DNA from 2 places in the Variovorax sp. P1_H2 genome. Region 2 is predicted to be linked to the other one. Evidence: predicted binding sites of a transcription regulator. Region 2 holds the regulator's gene; the other holds the start of a gene.
The links. The regulator NrdR, encoded in region 2, represses ribonucleotide reductase genes. The targets are predictions, from matches to a motif close to CACNANATNTNGTG.
Positions count from the first base shown of each region.

Region 1: a site for NrdR is predicted at 5,899-5,912, ahead of AC1D2E_RS31995 (ribonucleoside-diphosphate reductase subunit alpha). Genes of this name have one in related genera too.

Region 1 covers NZ_JBFUCJ010000153.1:1,779-11,480, forward strand. Annotated here, with positions in the region: gene ffh (signal recognition particle protein) at 1-632, opposite strand, end outside; gene AC1D2E_RS31970 (cytochrome C assembly family protein) at 713-1,522, shown strand; gene AC1D2E_RS31975 (PP0621 family protein) at 1,519-1,755, shown strand; gene AC1D2E_RS31980 (sensor histidine kinase) at 1,778-3,466, shown strand; gene AC1D2E_RS31985 (sigma-54-dependent transcriptional regulator) at 3,471-5,003, shown strand; gene ampD (1,6-anhydro-N-acetylmuramyl-L-alanine amidase AmpD) at 4,996-5,676, shown strand; gene AC1D2E_RS31995 (ribonucleoside-diphosphate reductase subunit alpha) at 6,019-8,934, shown strand; gene AC1D2E_RS32000 (ribonucleotide-diphosphate reductase subunit beta) at 9,084-9,702, shown strand, end outside.
Region 2 covers NZ_JBFUCJ010000127.1:565-7,678, forward strand. Annotated here, with positions in the region: partial or broken gene AC1D2E_RS29830 (DUF748 domain-containing protein) at 1-1,971, opposite strand, end outside; gene AC1D2E_RS29835 (lytic transglycosylase domain-containing protein) at 2,564-3,397, shown strand; ZMP/ZTP riboswitch at 3,432-3,561, shown strand; gene glyA (serine hydroxymethyltransferase) at 3,603-4,847, shown strand; gene nrdR (transcriptional regulator NrdR) at 4,864-5,307, shown strand; gene AC1D2E_RS29850 (GspH/FimT family pseudopilin) at 5,472-6,044, shown strand; gene pilV (type IV pilus modification protein PilV) at 6,032-6,574, shown strand; gene AC1D2E_RS29860 (PilW family protein) at 6,561-7,114, shown strand, end outside.

The DNA of each region.
Region 1 (9,702 bases), on a different contig from region 2:
GCCGCATGCAGCTGCTGGATTTCCTGCATCAGCACCTCGTCGATCGCGAGTCGGCCCGCGGTGTCGACCAGCAGCACGTCGAAGAAGTGGCGCTTGGCATGGTCGAGCGCGGCGCGGGCGATGTCGAGCGGCTTCTGGTCGGGCGTGCTCGGGAACCACTCGGCGCCGGCCTGCTTCGTCACCGTCTTGAGCTGCTCGATGGCGGCCGGCCGGTAGACGTCGCCCGACACAGTCAGGACCTTCTTCTTGCGCTTCTCGATCAGGTGCTTGGCCAGCTTGGCGGTGGTGGTGGTCTTGCCGGCGCCCTGCAGGCCGGCCATCAGGATCACGGCCGGCGGCTGCGCTGCCAGGTTGATGTCGGCCACGCCCTCGCCCATCGTGGCCGCCAGTTCGCGGTTGACGATGCCGACCAGCGCCTGGCCCGGCTTCAGCGAGCCCAGCACTTCCTGGCCGAGCGCCTTTTCCTTCACGCGGGCGACGAAGTCGCGCACCACGGGCAGGGCGACGTCGGCCTCGAGCAGGGCCATGCGCACCTCGCGCAGCATGTCCTGGACGTTGCTTTCGGTGATGCGGGCCTGGCCGCTGACCTGTTTGACGAGGCGGGTGAATTTTTCGGTGAGGGCGCTGGCCATGGTGCTTCCCGCTGGACGGGATCGGTATGAGAACGGGAGCGACGGCATTCCGCAGGAGGCGAGAAGCTAAACTCCGGCCGATGATTTTAGCGATCCCCTCCCCGCTCGGCGTGGCACTGGGCATCGCCACCGCTGCCGCCTATGGCGTCACCGCTGCCGCCGCCTCCAGCCTCAGCCGCTCCACGATCCCCTGGCTGCTCGGGCTGGCCTGGCTGCTGCACGCCCTGGCGCTGGCCGCCGGGCTGGTCGGCGGCACGCCGCGTTTCGGCTTCGCGCCGGCGATCTCGGTCACGGCGTGGCTGGTGCTGACCGTCTACGCGATCGAAAGCAGTCTCTATCCGCAGCTCAAGGTGCGCCGCACGCTGGCGGTGCTGGGCGCCGCCGCGGTCCTGCTGGCGGTACTGTTCCCCGGCACGCCGCTGCATGTCTCGGCCTCGCCGTGGCTGCCGCTGCACCTCGCGCTCGGGATCGCTTCGTACGGCCTGTTCGGCGCCGCGGTGGTCCATGCCTGGCTCATGACGCGGGCCGAGAAGCAGATCCGGCTTGCCGCCGAGCCGCAGGGCGGCGTGCCGCTGCTGACCATGGAACGCCTCACCTTCCGATTCGTGACCGCGGGCTTCGTGCTGCTGTCGGCCACGCTGCTGGCCGGCCTGCTGTTCAGCGAGACGCTGTACGGCGGCGCGGTGCGCGGCTGGAAGTGGGACCACAAGACCGTCTTCTCGGTGCTGGCCTGGCTCACCTTCGCGATCCTCCTGACCGGCCGCGCCCGCTTCGGCTGGCGCGGCCGCACCGCACGGCGCGTGCTCTACGCCGGCTCGGCGCTGCTGCTGCTGGCCTACGTGGGTTCGCGCTTCGTACTCGAAGTCGTGCTGTCGCGCCCCATCTCATGAAATACTTGCTCGTCTTCGCGGTCGTCTTCATCGCGATCTGGCTCTGGCGCAAGAACCGGCGCGAGGAGATGCGGTCGCGCCCGCCGCCGCAGAAGCCCCCGGCTGTCGGCGCGCCGCAAGCCATGGTGCGCTGCGCGCACTGCGGGCTCCACCTGCCGGCCGCCGACGCCATCGCCGGCCCCGACGGCGCCGTGTACTGCAGCACGGCGCACCGCGAAGCCGACGGGAAATGAAACAGGCCCCGGAGCGTCCGGCATGACCGCGTTCCTGCGTGCCCATGGCGAACCCGCGACCGACTGGAGTTCGCTCGAACAGTTCAGCGGCCAGAGTACCGCGCTGAAGCGCCTGTGGCGCGGCTTCGTCGCCGCGCGCTGCTTCGTGGCGGCGGTGCTGCTGCTGCTGCAGGGCCTCGCGCTGATGCTCGGACAGTCGGCGCAGCCGGCGACGATCGCGCTGTGCGCCGCCTATCTGGTGGCCACCCTGCTGACCGCGCGCTATTCGCCGATGCAGCAGATCCGCAGCCTGGGCCGCACCTGGTTCGCGACCATCGGCGTCGACCTCGTCGTCTTCGCGGCGCTGCAGGTGCTGCAGGTCGGGGGCATCAACTACTCGCCACTGTTCGCGCTGCCGGTGCTGATGGGTGCCGTGCTGGGCATCGGCACGGTCGGCCTCGGCACCACCGCGGCCGCGACGCTGCTGCTGCTCGGCCATGCCACCTGGTACTGGCTGGAGCAGCCGGCCGACACCTCGCCGCGCTTCGTGCAGGCGGCGCTGACCGGCACCGGCCTGTTCGTGGTCGCCTTGATCGCCCACGAGATGGCGCGCCGGCTCACGCGCGAGGAGGCGCTGGCCCAGCGCAACCGCAGCGCCGCACAGATGCATGCGCTGGTCAACGACCTGGTGATCGAGACGCTCAGCGAAGGCGTGCTGGTGGTCGATGCGCAGGGCCAGGTGCACGCCGCCAATCCCGCCGCCGACGCCATCCTGGGCCAGGGCCTGGCCCGGATCGAGCTGCCCTTCACGCTGAATGCCTATCCGGCCTGGGCCTCGCTGGCCGCGCTGGCACGCCAGACCTTCGCGCGCCGCACCCCGCAGTCGAAGGAGATCCCGCTCGCCCAGGCCCAGGGCGCGGCGCGCGAAGTGCGCGTGCGCACACGGCTGACCCGCTCGCCCGACCCGGGCTCCGACAGCCTCTGCGTGATGTTCCTGCAGGATCTGCGCGAACTCGAGGCCCGCATCCGCACCGAGAAGCTGGCCGCCATGGGCCGGATGTCGGCCGCGGTGGCGCACGAGATCCGCAACCCGCTGGCCGCCATCACCCAGGCCAGCGCGCTGCTGGCCGAGGACCTGGTCGATCCGGCGCATCGCCAGTTGACGACCATGGTGCAGCAGAACGCGCAGCGCCTGGCGCGCATCGTCGACGACGTGCTCGACGTCGCGCGGGCCCGGCAGCAGCGCGTGCTGCCGCTCGGCGAACAGCTGGCGCTCGATGCCACCGTGCGCACGCTGGCCGAGGAATGGGTGCTGCATTCGCAGCGCCAGGGCGTCTTGCTGGCGCTCGACGCCCCCGGCAGCGACGTGCGCTTCGACGTCGAGCACCTGCGCCGCATCCTCGTGAACCTGCTCGACAACGCGGCCCGCTACGCGGGCGATCGCGATGGCTCGATCCAGGTCACGACCCGGCTCAACGCCGCCGGCCGGGCCACGCTGCAGATCTGGAGCGACGGCGCGCCGCTCGAACCGGCGGTGCAGCGGCACTTGTTCGAGCCCTTCTTCTCCTCCGAAAGCCGCTCGAGCGGACTGGGCCTTTTCCTGTGCCGGGAACTGTGCGAGCGGCACGACGCCACCATCGGCTACGAGCGCCGCGCGTTGTCGGAGTCCGGCCCCGAAGGCAACGCGTTCTACGTTTCGTTTGCCGCGGCCGAGACCCGGCTGACACAATAGCCGCGTGAGCACACCCCACCCGTCCGCATCGCGCCCCGCCCAGATCCTGGTCGTCGACGACGAGCCCGATCTGCGCACGCTCTACGAACTCACGCTGTTGCGCGAGGGCTATCGGGTCGAGGCCGCCGGCAGCGTCGCCGAGGCCTCGCAGCACCTGGACGCCGGCCGTTTCGATGCCGTGATCACCGACATGCGCCTGCCCGACGGGCTCGGCATGCAGATCCTGCAGCGCATCCAGCAGGACCAGCGCAGCGAGCGCTGCGTCGTGATGACCGCCTACGGCTCGGCCGAGAACGCGGTCGAGGCCCTCAAGGCCGGCGCCTTCGACTACCTGACCAAGCCGGTCGACCTGAAGCAGTTCCGGACCGTGGTGGCATCCGCGGTGCAGGCCACCGCGCAGTTGGGCAGCACCAGCGTCGCGCGGCCGGTCGACGATCGGGCCGAGGACGGCGCCAGGATCGCCAGCCCGATCGGCAGCGGCGGCGAGGCCGCGCTCGAGCGACTGGTCGGCGACTCGGAACCGATGCGCATCGTCAAGGCGCGCATCGCCAAGGTGGCGCGCGGCATGGCCCCGGTGCTGGTGCGCGGCGAATCCGGCACCGGCAAGGAACTGGTCGCCCGCGCCGTGCACGCCTGCAGCCAGCGCAGTGACGGCCCCTTCGTCGCGGTCAATTGCGGCGCCATTCCCGAGAACCTGCTCGAAGCCGAGTTCTTCGGCGCCCGCAAGGGCTCCTACACCGGCTCCTCGCAAGATCGCGACGGCTATTTCCAGGCCGCGCGCGGCGGCACGCTGTTCCTCGACGAAATCGGCGATCTGCCGCTGGCGATGCAATCCAAGCTGTTGCGCGCGATCCAGGAACGCAGCGTGCGCCCGATCGGCTCGACCCAGGAGGACGCGGTCGACGTCCGCATCGTCAGCGCGACCCACAAGGACCTCCAGGCGGAGGTGCAGGCGAGCCGGTTCCGGCAAGACCTGTTCTACCGCCTCAACGTGATCGAGATCGCGGTGCCGGCGCTGCGCGAGCGCCGCGGCGACCTGCCGGCGTTGTGCGAGGCCTTGCTGGCGCGCATCGCGCACGACGCCGGCATGCCGGTGCCGACGCTGTCGACCGAGGTGCTGCAGCGGCTGTCCGAGCATCCGCTCCATGGCAACGTGCGCGAGCTCGAGAACCTGCTGCACCGCGCCGTGGCCTTGAGCGACGGCGACAGGCTGCACCTCGACTTCGCCGGCAGCACGACGCTGGCGGCCGAAGCGCCGCTGTCGGAACCCGCGCCACCGGCCTACCTGGCGGCGTCCGCCTCGGTCACGGCCGCGCCGTCGAAGGCCGCGCCGGAAGTTCCCAGTGACCTGCAGGGCTACCTCGACCAGCAAGAGCGCGAGATCCTGATCCGGGCGCTGCAGGAGACCGGCTTCAACCGAACCGCCGCGGCGGCCCGGCTCGGCCTGAGCCTGCGCCAGATCCGCTACCGGATCGCACGCCTGGGCATCGCGACCCCGAACGGCGACGACCCCCATGGCTTCGGCGCCGATGAATGAGCCCCCACGCTCCCCCACTGCGTGTGGGTCGCTGCCCCCCAAGGGGGCCGCAGGCCGCCTTGGGGCGGCCCGGCGCCGGCCCGAGCCCGAAGCCTCCGCCGGTCTCTGGAAGAACGGCTGGTATCGCTTCGCGCGGACCTTGCGCTCGCCCAACTTCGGGCCGCGCCCTGCCACGGCCCAGATCGACCTGATCGTGCTGCATTCGATCAGCCTGCCGCCCGGCCAGTACGGCGGCGACGAGGTCCAGCAACTGTTCACGAACCGCCTCGACTGGGATGCGCACCCCTATTTCGGCAGCATCCGCGACCTCGAGGTGTCGGCGCATTTCTATGTGCGGCGCAATGGCGAGCTGTGGCAGTTCGTCAGCTGCGACGACCGTGCCTGGCATGCCGGTGCGTCCTGCTGGCGTGGCCGCGCCAATTGCAACGACGATTCGATCGGCATCGAGCTCGAGGGCATCGAGGGCGGGCCATTCGAACGCGCGCAGTACGAAACCCTGGCCAGCCTGTGTCCCGCGATCGCGCAGCGCCATGCGATCCGCTACATCGCCGGCCATCAGCACATCGCGCCGGGCCGCAAGGAGGACCCCGGCGCCGGCTTCGACTGGCACCTGCTGCAGGCGCAGTTGGGCTGGGATCCCGCCATGTTCCCCGCGGGCGCGATCGACCGCTAGTTTTTTTTTATCGGCCGGCGTGACGCGATGCGTCGCTGCGCAGACGCGGCTGCGGCGCCCCCGCCACTGCCCAGGTGCAGCAACCATGCGCTTTCCAGGCCCAAATGCAGCGGAAACGCCCGCCAGCCGCGGGCTGCGCTAGCGTCGTTCAACGGCCACGGGGCAGAAGCGCGATCCGGCACCGCCCAGGCTCGTTCCACAAATGTGTATATTTGTAGAAAACACTACATCTAGTGGGTTGTAGCCCCGCGAGACCCTAGATATAGTGTGCCCTGCCCGGCGCTCGACGCCTAAAACCATGGCCGCACTGGCACCGCCGCCCCAACAAGAATCGAGGATCGCATGCAAACTGCKCTGAACACCCCCTCCGCCCCCCGCGCTGTTTCCTCGACGTCGCAGCAGCGCGACGTCGCCGGCTCGCCCGCCGGCAATGCGCTGGCCCACTACCAGATCATCCGCCGCAACGGCGCGGTGGTGCCCTTCGAGCCGAACAAGATCGCGATCGCGATGATGAAGGCCTTCCTTGCGGTGCACGGCACCCAGGGCGCGGCCTCCGCCAGCGTGCGCGAGACGGTCGACAGCCTGACCCAGGCCGTGGTCCGCGCGATGGTGCGCTCGCGTCCGGGCGGCGGCACCTTCCACATCGAGGACGTGCAGGACCAGGTCGAACTCGGCCTGATGCGCGGCGGCCACCACGAGATCGCCCGCGCCTACGTGCTCTACCGCGAGCGCCGCAGCCAGGAGCGCCTCAAGCAGGGCGAGCAGGACGCCCCGATCGCGGTCTCCACGCTGCACGTGCTGGACCGCGGCGAGCGCGTCGCGCTCGACCTCAACGACCTCAAGGACCTGATCGAATCGGCCTGCGTCGGCCTCGGCGACAGCATCACGGCCAGCCCGATCGTGGCCGAGACGATGCGCAACCTGTACGACGGCGTGCCGCTCGACGAGGTCTACAAGGCCTCGATCCTCGCGGCCCGCACGCTGATCGAGAAAGACCCCGACTACACCTTCGCCACCGCCCGCCTGCTGCTGCACACGATCTTCAAGGAAGTGATCGGCCGCGAAGTGCCGCTGGCCGAACGGGCCCAGGCCTACGCCGACTACTTCCCGCACTTCATCAAGAAGGGCGTCGACAACGAACTGCTCGACGAGAAGCTGCTGCAGTTCGACCTGGCCCGCCTGGGCGCCGCGCTCAAGCCCGAGCGCGACCTGCAGTTCGACTACCTCGGCCTGCAGACCCTCTACGACCGCTACTTCCTGCACGTGCGCAAGTCGCGCATCGAACTGCCGCAGGCCTTCTTCATGCGCGTCGCGATGGGCCTGTCGCTGGGCGAGATCGACCGCGAAGCCCGCGCCATCGAGTTCTACGAGGTGATGTCCTCCTTCGACTTCATGTCGAGCACGCCGACCCTGTTCAACAGCGGCACCCTGCGCTCGCAGCTGTCGAGCTGCTACCTGACGACCGTGCCCGACGACCTCGACGGCATCTACGAGTCGATCAAGGAAAACGCGCTGCTGTCGAAGTTCGCCGGCGGCCTGGGCAACGACTGGACCCGCGTGCGCGCGCTCGGCAGCCACATCAAGGGCACCAACGGCGAATCGCAGGGCGTCGTGCCCTTCCTCAAGGTGGTCAACGACACCGCGGTGGCGGTCAACCAGGGCGGCAAGCGCAAGGGCGCGGTCTGCACCTACCTCGAGACCTGGCACCTCGACATCGAGGAATTCCTCGAGCTGCGCAAGAACACCGGCGACGACCGCCGCCGCACGCACGACATGAACACGGCCAACTGGATCCCCGACCTGTTCATGCGCCGCGTGATGGAAAAGGGCAGCTGGACCCTGTTCTCGCCGTCCAACGTGCCCGACCTGCACGACAAGTTCGGCCTCGACTTCGAGACCGCCTACGTCGCCTACGAAGAGAAGGCCGCGCGCGGCGAGATCACGCCGAGCCGCACGCTGCAGGCGTCGGACCTCTGGCGCAAGATGCTCACGATGCTGTTCGAGACCGGCCATCCCTGGATCACCTTCAAGGACGCCTGCAACGTGCGCTCGCCGCAGCAGCACGCCGGCGTGGTCCATTCGTCGAACCTCTGCACCGAGATCACGCTGAACACCAGCGACACCGAAACCGCGGTCTGCAACCTCGGCTCGGTCAACCTGCTGCAGCATTTGAAGGACGGCAAGGTCGACCAGGCCAAGCTCCAGCGCACCATCGCGACCGCGATGCGGATGCTCGACAACGTGATCGACATCAACTACTACGCGGTCAAGAAGGCGCGCGACTCCAACCTGCGCCACCGCCCGGTCGGCCTCGGCCTGATGGGATTCCAGGACGCGCTGTACGAACTGCGCATCCCCTACGCCTCGCAGGAAGCCGTGCAGTTCGCCGACGAGTCGATGGAAGCGATCTGCTACCACGCCTACTGGGCCTCGACCGAGCTGGCGCGCGAACGCGGCAAGTACTCGAGCTACAAGGGCTCGCTGTGGGACAAGGGCGTGCTGCCGCCCGACACCCTCGACCTGCTCGAGAAGGCCCGCGGCGGCTACGTCGAGGTCGATCGCTCGGCCACCCTCGACTGGGACGCGCTGCGCCAGAAGATCAAGGCCGACGGCATGCGCAACTCGAACTGCGTCGCCATCGCACCGACCGCCACGATCTCGAACATCATCGGCGTCGACGCCTCGATCGAACCCTGCTTCGGCAACCTGTCGGTCAAGTCGAACCTGTCGGGCGAGTTCACCGTCATCAACCACTACCTGGTGCGCGACCTCAAGCGCCTGGGCCTGTGGGACGACGTGATGGTGATGGACCTGAAGCACTTCGACGGCTCGCTGCGCCCGATCGACCGCGTGCCGCAGGACGTGAAGGCGCTCTACGCCACCGCGTTCGAAGTCGAGACCACCTGGCTGGTGGAGGCCGCGGCACGCCGCCAGAAGTGGATCGATCAGGCGCAATCGCTCAACATCTACATGGCCGGCGCATCGGGCAAGAAGCTCGACGACACCTACAAGCTCGCATGGCTGCGCGGCCTCAAGACCACCTACTACCTGCGCACGCAGAGCGCGACGCACGCCGAGAAATCGACCGTGCAATCGGGCCGCCTCAACGCGGTGTCGTCGGGAAGCGGCGATGCGTCGTCGGGCATGAGCGCACTTGAAGCTGCAGCGCTCGCAGCGCAAGCGCAACTCAGCGCGATGCCCGCCACCGACATCGCGTTCTGCGGCGTCGACGATCCGACCTGCGAAGCCTGCCAGTGATGTCGGCCTGAAGTTGTGGTGGTTCGCGGCATCGACCGACAAATTGCGATGCATGCGAACAACATAACGACCACATAATTGAAGCGCGACGTGAGGAGCTCTTTGCAACTCACATCGTTGCTCACATAATTTGAGCATTGGATTTTTCTATGTTGACCTGGGACGAAGAAGTCAAGCCCTCCTTGCCAAAGGATCTGCAGCAAGGACTGCGGCACCCATCGAACAGCGGCGCGCCAGTCGCCCGCTCGTCGGAGTTCCCGACTTCGCAAATTGCCCCTCAAGCGCCCCTCGCCGCACGCACGCTCGATGACGGTGCGGCGGTGCGTCCGGCACCGGCCACGCAAGCTGCACCCGCGACGCATCGCGTCAAGGCCGCCGACAAGCGCATCATCAACGGCCAGACCGACGTCAACCAGCTGGTGCCGTTCAAGTACAAGTGGGCCTGGGAAAAGTACCTCGCCACCTGCGCCAACCACTGGATGCCGCAGGAAGTGAACATGACGCGCGACATCGCGCTCTGGAAAGACCCGAACGGCCTGACCGAAGACGAGCGCCGCATCGTCAAGCGCAACCTCGGCTTTTTCGTCACCGCCGACTCGCTGGCCGCCAACAACATCGTGCTGGGCACCTACCGCCACATCACGGCGCCCGAATGCCGCCAGTTCCTGCTGCGCCAGGCCTTCGAGGAAGCGATCCACACGCACGCCTACCAGTACATCGTCGAGTCGCTCGGCCTGGACGAGAGCGAGATCTTCAACGCCTACAACG
Region 2 (7,114 bases):
GTACTCGAAGCGCCCCGCCTCCGCGCGACCGGCCGCGATGCGCCCGGACAGCTTGAGCGGAGAGACCGTGGCTGTGTTCGGCGTCAGCTTCTGGGCATTCACCTGGAGCGCGTTGATCTCGAAGGCCACCGGCGTGGCGCCGGCGTTGTCGGCATAGGACAGGGTGCCGTTGTCGACCGCCACCTTGGCGATGGCCAGTTGCCACGGCCGGGTGTTGGCGCCCGCCGGCGCGCCTTCGGCCGCCTTCGGGTCCTTCGGCGCCGCGACCTTGGCGGCCTCGGTCGCACCCGGGCTGCCGCCCGCCGGTACCTTGAGCCAGCGCTCGAACATCCAGCGCTTCTCGTTGTCGCGCTCGATCGAGACCTTCGGATTGGAGGCGGTGAACGAGGCGATCGTGAGCGTGTGCTTGGTCATGTCGGCTTCGGCGTCGACCAGCTCGAAGCGGCCGACGCTGGCCAGCGCGGTCTTTTCCTTGGTCAGCGCAAGCCCCTCGGCGATCACGCTGCGCGCCTTGAGCCTGAGGTCGGGGTTGCTCCACTCGACGTCGACCTTGCCGCTCAGCTTGCCGTCGAGCGAAGGCTCGAGGCTCTGGGCCAGGTACGGCGCGGCCAGCGACAGCGGCAGCGCCTCCAGTTCGGCGGCGACCGAAGCCCGCTTGTCGGTGGCTTCGCCGCTGAACTTGAGCGCCGCGCCGCCGACCGAGGTCGATCCGCTGAAGGTGGCCGGCTTCTCCATGGGCCAGGTCGCGCCCTGGGCCTCGATCGCCAGCTGCTTGACGTCGATGGCGGCGGCGGGCTGGGTGGTCTGGTCGCGCCAGCCGATGCGCCCCTCCTTCAGGGCCACCTTGTCGACCTGGATCCGCCAGGCCGGTGGCGGGTCGGCCTTGGCGGCGCCGTCGGCCGCCGGGGCCGGGGCCGATGCCGCCTTCTCGGTCTCGCCGGTGGCACGATCGGTCGCCAGCAGATTGAGGCGCCCGGCCGCGTCGCGCGCCACGACCAGTTCGGGTCCGGCCAGCGCCACCTCGCCCAGGTGCGCCATGCGTTCCAGCGGCCTGACGTCGGCCAGCGCGATCCTGAGCGAATCGAAGCCGAGCAGGTCGCGCCCCTTCGAATCCGCGATCTTGACGCCATTGGCCGCGACGCTGCCGGTGATCTTGAGCCCGGCTGTCGCCGTCTGCTCGAAATCAATCTTCAGGTCGGCATCGAGCTTGCCCGCCTGCAGCGCGACCGGCAGGCCGCCCGGGATGTAGCCCAGGTAGGGCACCAGGTCGAGCCCCTCGAAGCTGATGTGGGCGTCGGTCTTGCGGTTGTCGGCGAAGGGCGTCGACTGCGCGGCCGTATCGAACTTGCTGCCGTTCAGGACGAAGGCCAGCTTCGGCTCGGTCTTGATCTCCCGCTTCGAGGCCAGGTTGCTGAGAAAGGGCACGCTGAGCGCGAAATCGCGCAGTTCATGCCTGCGCTTGACGGTCTCGTCGACGAAATCGACCGCGCCGTCGGTGACCGCGATGTTGTAGATGGCGAAGCGCGGTGCTTCTTTCTTGGGCGCATCGGGCGGCTCCGGCGCCGGCGTCAGCCTGGCCAGGATGTCGTCGATGTCGTAGCGACCATCCGCCAGGTGCGTCAGCGCAATGGCGGGCGCCTCGATCCGGACCGCGTCGATCACCGGCGCCAGGCGCAGGATCGACTGCAGCTCGGCATCGAGGTAGAGGCGCCTGACCGCCACCTGGGGCTGCTTGCCGTCGGCGGTGGCGATGCGCAGGTCATTCACCGCGAGTTCGAGCGTCCAGGGCTTGAAGTCGATCTTGCCCACCGTGACCTGGCGACCCAGCTTCTCGCTGGCGATCTTCTGCACCTGCCCCTTGACGATCGGCGGCACCGCCAGCCAGGCGATCAGCCAGACCGCCAGCAGGATCAGCAGGGTCACTCCCCCGCGCCGCACCCATTTGTTCTGTTTCAGCAAAGCAGCGTTCATCGGGGAGGAGTGTGCCCCAAACGCCATGGGGCGCCCACAAACAGAAAGCCCGGCGACTCGACGCGAAGTCAAGCCACCGGGCTCGATGGCGGGCGCAACGCCCATGCCATCTTTTCGCTCGACCGGAAGTTCAATCGTTCCGGTCATGCTGGCAGCAAGGGATTGCCACCGTTGGGCCGCAGCCGCTGGACTGTCGGATTTCTCCTCGAGCCACTGGACCTTGGTAGACGCCTGATAGCTCAGGCGGTTTCAGCGTACGCGCTCACGGCGGTGATTGCAAATGGCGTTTTCAATGGACCTTCATTCATCGATTCGCGCACTATTTCATACATTTATTACATCAAAATCGGAATATCAAATTTAGTTCTTATTCTTGACTGGGTATTTAGCCACTCCTAGAATCCCAATCTTTCCCGAGCCGCCAAGCGGCCGGACCCTCCGAATCCGCTGCCGGCATCTGCCGGCTTGATCAGGCAGCCGCGCTCTCTCCCCTTTTTCGCGCGGACCTGATTCGTACCAATCCAAGCGCCGCTTCCCTTCTTCTTCGCCCGTCGTGGCGTTGCGATCGGGTGCCGCACAGAAAGGAAGAGCGATGAAACAGGCGTTAGATGCCACAGCCCGCGGGCTCCGGACCTTCGTGTCCGATGTGGTCGACGGCTTCTTCGAGATCACCCACAACAGCTTTGCCCTGCTCGGCCTGGCGACCGTGTTCGCGGTGCTGGCGCTGGCCGCCCGACCCGACCTGCGTCAGACCGGCGAGGAGCAGCTGATGGGCTGGCTGCAGTCCCGCAAGCCGGCGCCCGAAGCCACCGACCTCGAGCCCACCGCGATCGAGCGCACCACCGCGGCCAGTCCGCACGAGCTGCCGAAGCAGCAGGCCGCGGTCGCCTACTGGCTGAGCAAGAAATACCGCGTGGCCGCCGAGCCGCTGAGTGTGCTGGTCGCCGAGGCCTTCGATCTCGGCAAGAAGACCAAGCTCGATCCGACCCTGATCCTGGCCATCATGGCGGTCGAATCCAGCTTCAACCCCTTCGCCCAGAGCCAGGTCGGCGCCCAGGGCCTGATGCAGGTCATGACCCGGGTCCACGGCGAGAAATATGAAAGCGCCGGCGGCACCCTGACCGCCTTCGACCCGGTGACCAACATGCGCGTCGGCGTCAAGGTGCTGCAGGAATGCATCGCCCGCGCCGGCTCGCTCGAGGGCGGCCTGCGCTACTACGTCGGTGCGGCCAACCTCAACGACGACGGCGGCTACGCCGGCAAGGTGCTGGCCGAGCACGAGCGGCTGCGGCAGGTGGCGGCCGGCCGTGCCCCGGCCGCGACGCCGCCGGCGCCGCGGGCCAACCCGGTCCAGGTGGTGGCGCCGCCGAACGCGCCGAAGCGCGCCGAAGCCGACCCGCAGGTCGCTCTCCTGGGCGATTCCTAGGTCTTTGGCGACGGTTCGCGCTGTCGGCTACACTCGGCCAGCACGCGACTGGCGATAGGCGCAACCCTTATCAGGTGCATTGCGCTGACGTGGACTACCACTGGGAAGCGTGCCGCCTGCATTCTTGATCGGCAGGTGTTCAGCCGTTCGCCTGGGCAGCCCTTGTTTGGTTGAAGAACAAGGACCATCGTCTTGAAGGACTGCCATGTACCACCGCAATATCCTGGTCGAACAGACCGATCCTGAAATCTGGGCTGCCATCCAGGCCGAGAACGCCCGCCAGGAACACCACATCGAGCTGATCGCGAGCGAGAACTACGCCTCGCCGGCGGTCATGGCGGCCCAGGGCTCGCAACTCACCAACAAGTATGCCGAGGGCTATCCCGGCAAGCGCTACTACGGCGGCTGCGAGCATGTCGACGTCGCCGAGCAGCTGGCCATCGACCGCATCAAGCAGCTCTTCGGCGCCGACGCCGCCAACGTGCAGCCGCATTGCGGCGCCTCGGCCAACGAAGCCGTGCTGCTGGCCTTCCTGAAGCCCGGCGACACGATCATGGGCATGAGCCTGGCCGAAGGCGGCCACCTGACCCACGGCATGCCGCTCAACATGAGCGGGAAGTGGTTCAACGTGGTGAGCTACGGCCTGAACGCCGAAGAAGCGATCGACTACGACGCCATGGAACGCAAGGCGCACGAGCACCTGCCCAAGCTGATCATCGCGGGTGCCTCGGCCTACTCGCTGCGGATCGATTTCGAGCGCTTCGCCAAGGTGGCCAAGGACGTCGGCGCGATCTTCATGGTCGACATCGCCCACTACGCCGGGCTGGTGGCCGCGGGCGTCTACCCGAACCCGGTGCCGCACGCCGACGTCGTCACCTCGACCACCCACAAGAGCCTGCGCGGCCCGCGCGGCGGCATCATCCTGATGAAGTCGCAGCACGAGAAGGCGATCAACAGTGCGATCTTCCCGGGCCTGCAGGGCGGCCCGCTGATGCACGTGATCGCAGCCAAGGCAGTGGCTTTCAAGGAAGCGCTGTCGCCCGAGTTCAAGGCCTACCAGCAGCAGGTGGTCACCAACGCCCGGATCGTCGCCGAGACGCTGACCGAGCGCGGACTGCGCATCGTCAGCGGCCGCACCGAGAGCCACCTGATGCTGGTCGACCTGCGCGCCAAGGGGATCACCGGCAAGGAAGCCGAAGCCGTGCTGGGCGCCGCCCACATGACGATCAACAAGAACGCGATCCCGAACGACCCCGAGAGGCCGATGGTTACCAGCGGCGTTCGCATCGGCACGCCCGCGATGACCACCCGCGGCTTCAAGGACGAGGAGGCACGCGCCACCGCCAACCTGATCGCCGACGTGCTCGACAACCCGCGCGACGCGGCGAACATCGACGCGGTCCGGGCCAAGGTGCATGCGCTGACCAGTCGCTTCCCGGTTTACGCCTGAACACGAGCCGCCCTGCATGAAGTGCCCCTTCTGCGGTCACCTCGAAACCCAGGTCGTCGAGACCCGGGTGTCGGAAGACGGCGACTTCGTGCGGCGCAGGCGCCAATGCGGCGCCTGCGACAAGCGCTTCACCACCTATGAACGGCCGGACGTCAACTTTCCGGTGGTGGTCAAGAAGGACGGCAGCCGGGCCGACTTCGACACCGCCAAGGTGCGGGCCTCGATGATGCTGGCCCTTCGCAAGCGGCCCGTGAGCATCGAGCAGATCGACAACGCGCTGCTGCGCATCGAGCAGAAGCTGCTGTCCAGCGGCTGGCGCGAGATCGAATCGACCAAGGTCGGCGAGCTCGTGATGCGCGAGCTCAAGCGGCTGGACAAGGTGGCCTACGTGCGCTTTGCTTCGGTCTATCGCAGCTTCGAGGACGTGGACGAGTTCAGGCAGTTGCTTAGAGATATTTGAGGTCGACGCGCGACGGCTTCTGCGCCCAACTTCCTTAATCATCGGACACAATCGTCCATAACTGTCGCTTCTCTCGCCATTTCTCCCGCTCGTCGGTAGATTTTCGCCGCAGATCGACTAGAGCTTCGCGTAGCGGCCAGTGGGCCCCTAGCATCCGGGCCGCCATGCCCGTTCTACTTCCCGCCCTGCGCCGGCCTCTCGCGCCATCCCTGGGGTTCACCGCCGTCGAACTGATGGTCGTGATCGCCATCGTCGCGATCCTCGCGGGGTTGGCGATGCCGAGCTTCGGCGGGATCATCGACAGATACCGGCTGCGCCTCGCCAGCGAGGAAATGACCGCCACGATCTACCTGGCAAGGTCGGAAGCGCTGCGGCGCGGCGGCAACGTCACGCTTCGCAAGACGTCGGCGAGCGGGTGCTCCGACCGGGGAGTCACCGACTGGAGTTGCGGCTGGCTGTTGTTCGCCGATGCCGACAACAACGGTGTGCTCGGTCCCGGCGAGGAACTGATCCAGGCCTGGCCTGCGCCTGAGGGCGTGGACGCAGAAATCCACCTGCCCGGTGCGTCACCCTACGTCCGGGTGAATCGCTGGGGACGGTTCGGCAGCAGCCTGGGCATCTTCAGCATCACGTTCCGCCCCGCCGGCAACGCCGAGAAGTCCGCGGCGCTGGTCCTGTGCATGTCCGCGGGCGGACGGCTGCAAACCATTCAGCGGGCCGAACGATGCCCCACCTGAGCCGCCAGGCCGGCCTCACGCTGCTGGAATCGCTCGTGGCGGTCGCGATCCTCGCCGTCGCGGTACTCGGCATGCTCGGCGCGCAGTTGCGCACGCTGGCCGACACGCAGACCAGCGTCCGTCGCGCACAGGCGGTCCGGCTCATCGAGGATTTCGCCGAGCGCATCAAGACCCATTCCGATGGTTTCCGCCGACTGGATGCCTATGTCACCGACTGGGACGCCATGCCCGCGGCGCCCGACTGCCAGACCATCGCCTGCGATCCTGCGACGCTCGTGCAGTGGGACCTCGCCGTCTGGAAGCAGGCGCTCGCCAACACCCTGCCCCTCGGCCAGGGCAGTGTTTTCGAATCCGGCAACGAAACAACGCCCGGATTGAAGCAGCAGCTGGGCGTGATGGTGGCATGGCGCGCCAATGAACGCGCAGCCGACGACAGCGCCTACGCGAAGCCCTTCACCATCGACCCATCGGCCGCCAAGGTCGTCTGCCCGGCAGGCCTGGTCTGCCACCTGGTCCATGTCCAGCCCTGATTCTCGGCCGATCCGAAGCCGTCGCGAGCAAGGCCTGAGCCTGATCGAACTGCTCGCGGGCATGGTCGTCGGGCTGCTGGTCGTCACGGCGGCCCTCGGCACGCTGCTGCTGTCGCGCGAGGCCGCCAGCAGCGTCAGCGACCTGAGCCAGTTGCAGCAGCAAGGCGCCTACGCGTTGCACGTGATCGGCATGCAGCTTCGGCAAACCGGCGCGATGGACGCGGTTCGGGACGACGCCACCGGGCTCTACGCGTTCGGCAACCACCGCGCGAAGGCGGGTCGCACGGACTTCGCGGTGTTCGGCGTCGACGGCCAAGGCGCGGCGACCGACAAGGTCTCGGTCGCTTACGCTCCAGCCGCGTGGTCGAACTCGACTGCGGCAGCGAATGGCGCCGTCTCGAAGCTGCCGGGGCAGTTCGACTGCAGCGGCTCCAGCGTGCACGGCGCCGACCGCGTGGAGGCGACCTTCGAGGTCGATGCCAAGGGGCAGCTCACCTGCACCGGTCGAACCAGGCAGCCAGTGATCCGCGACATCGCGGA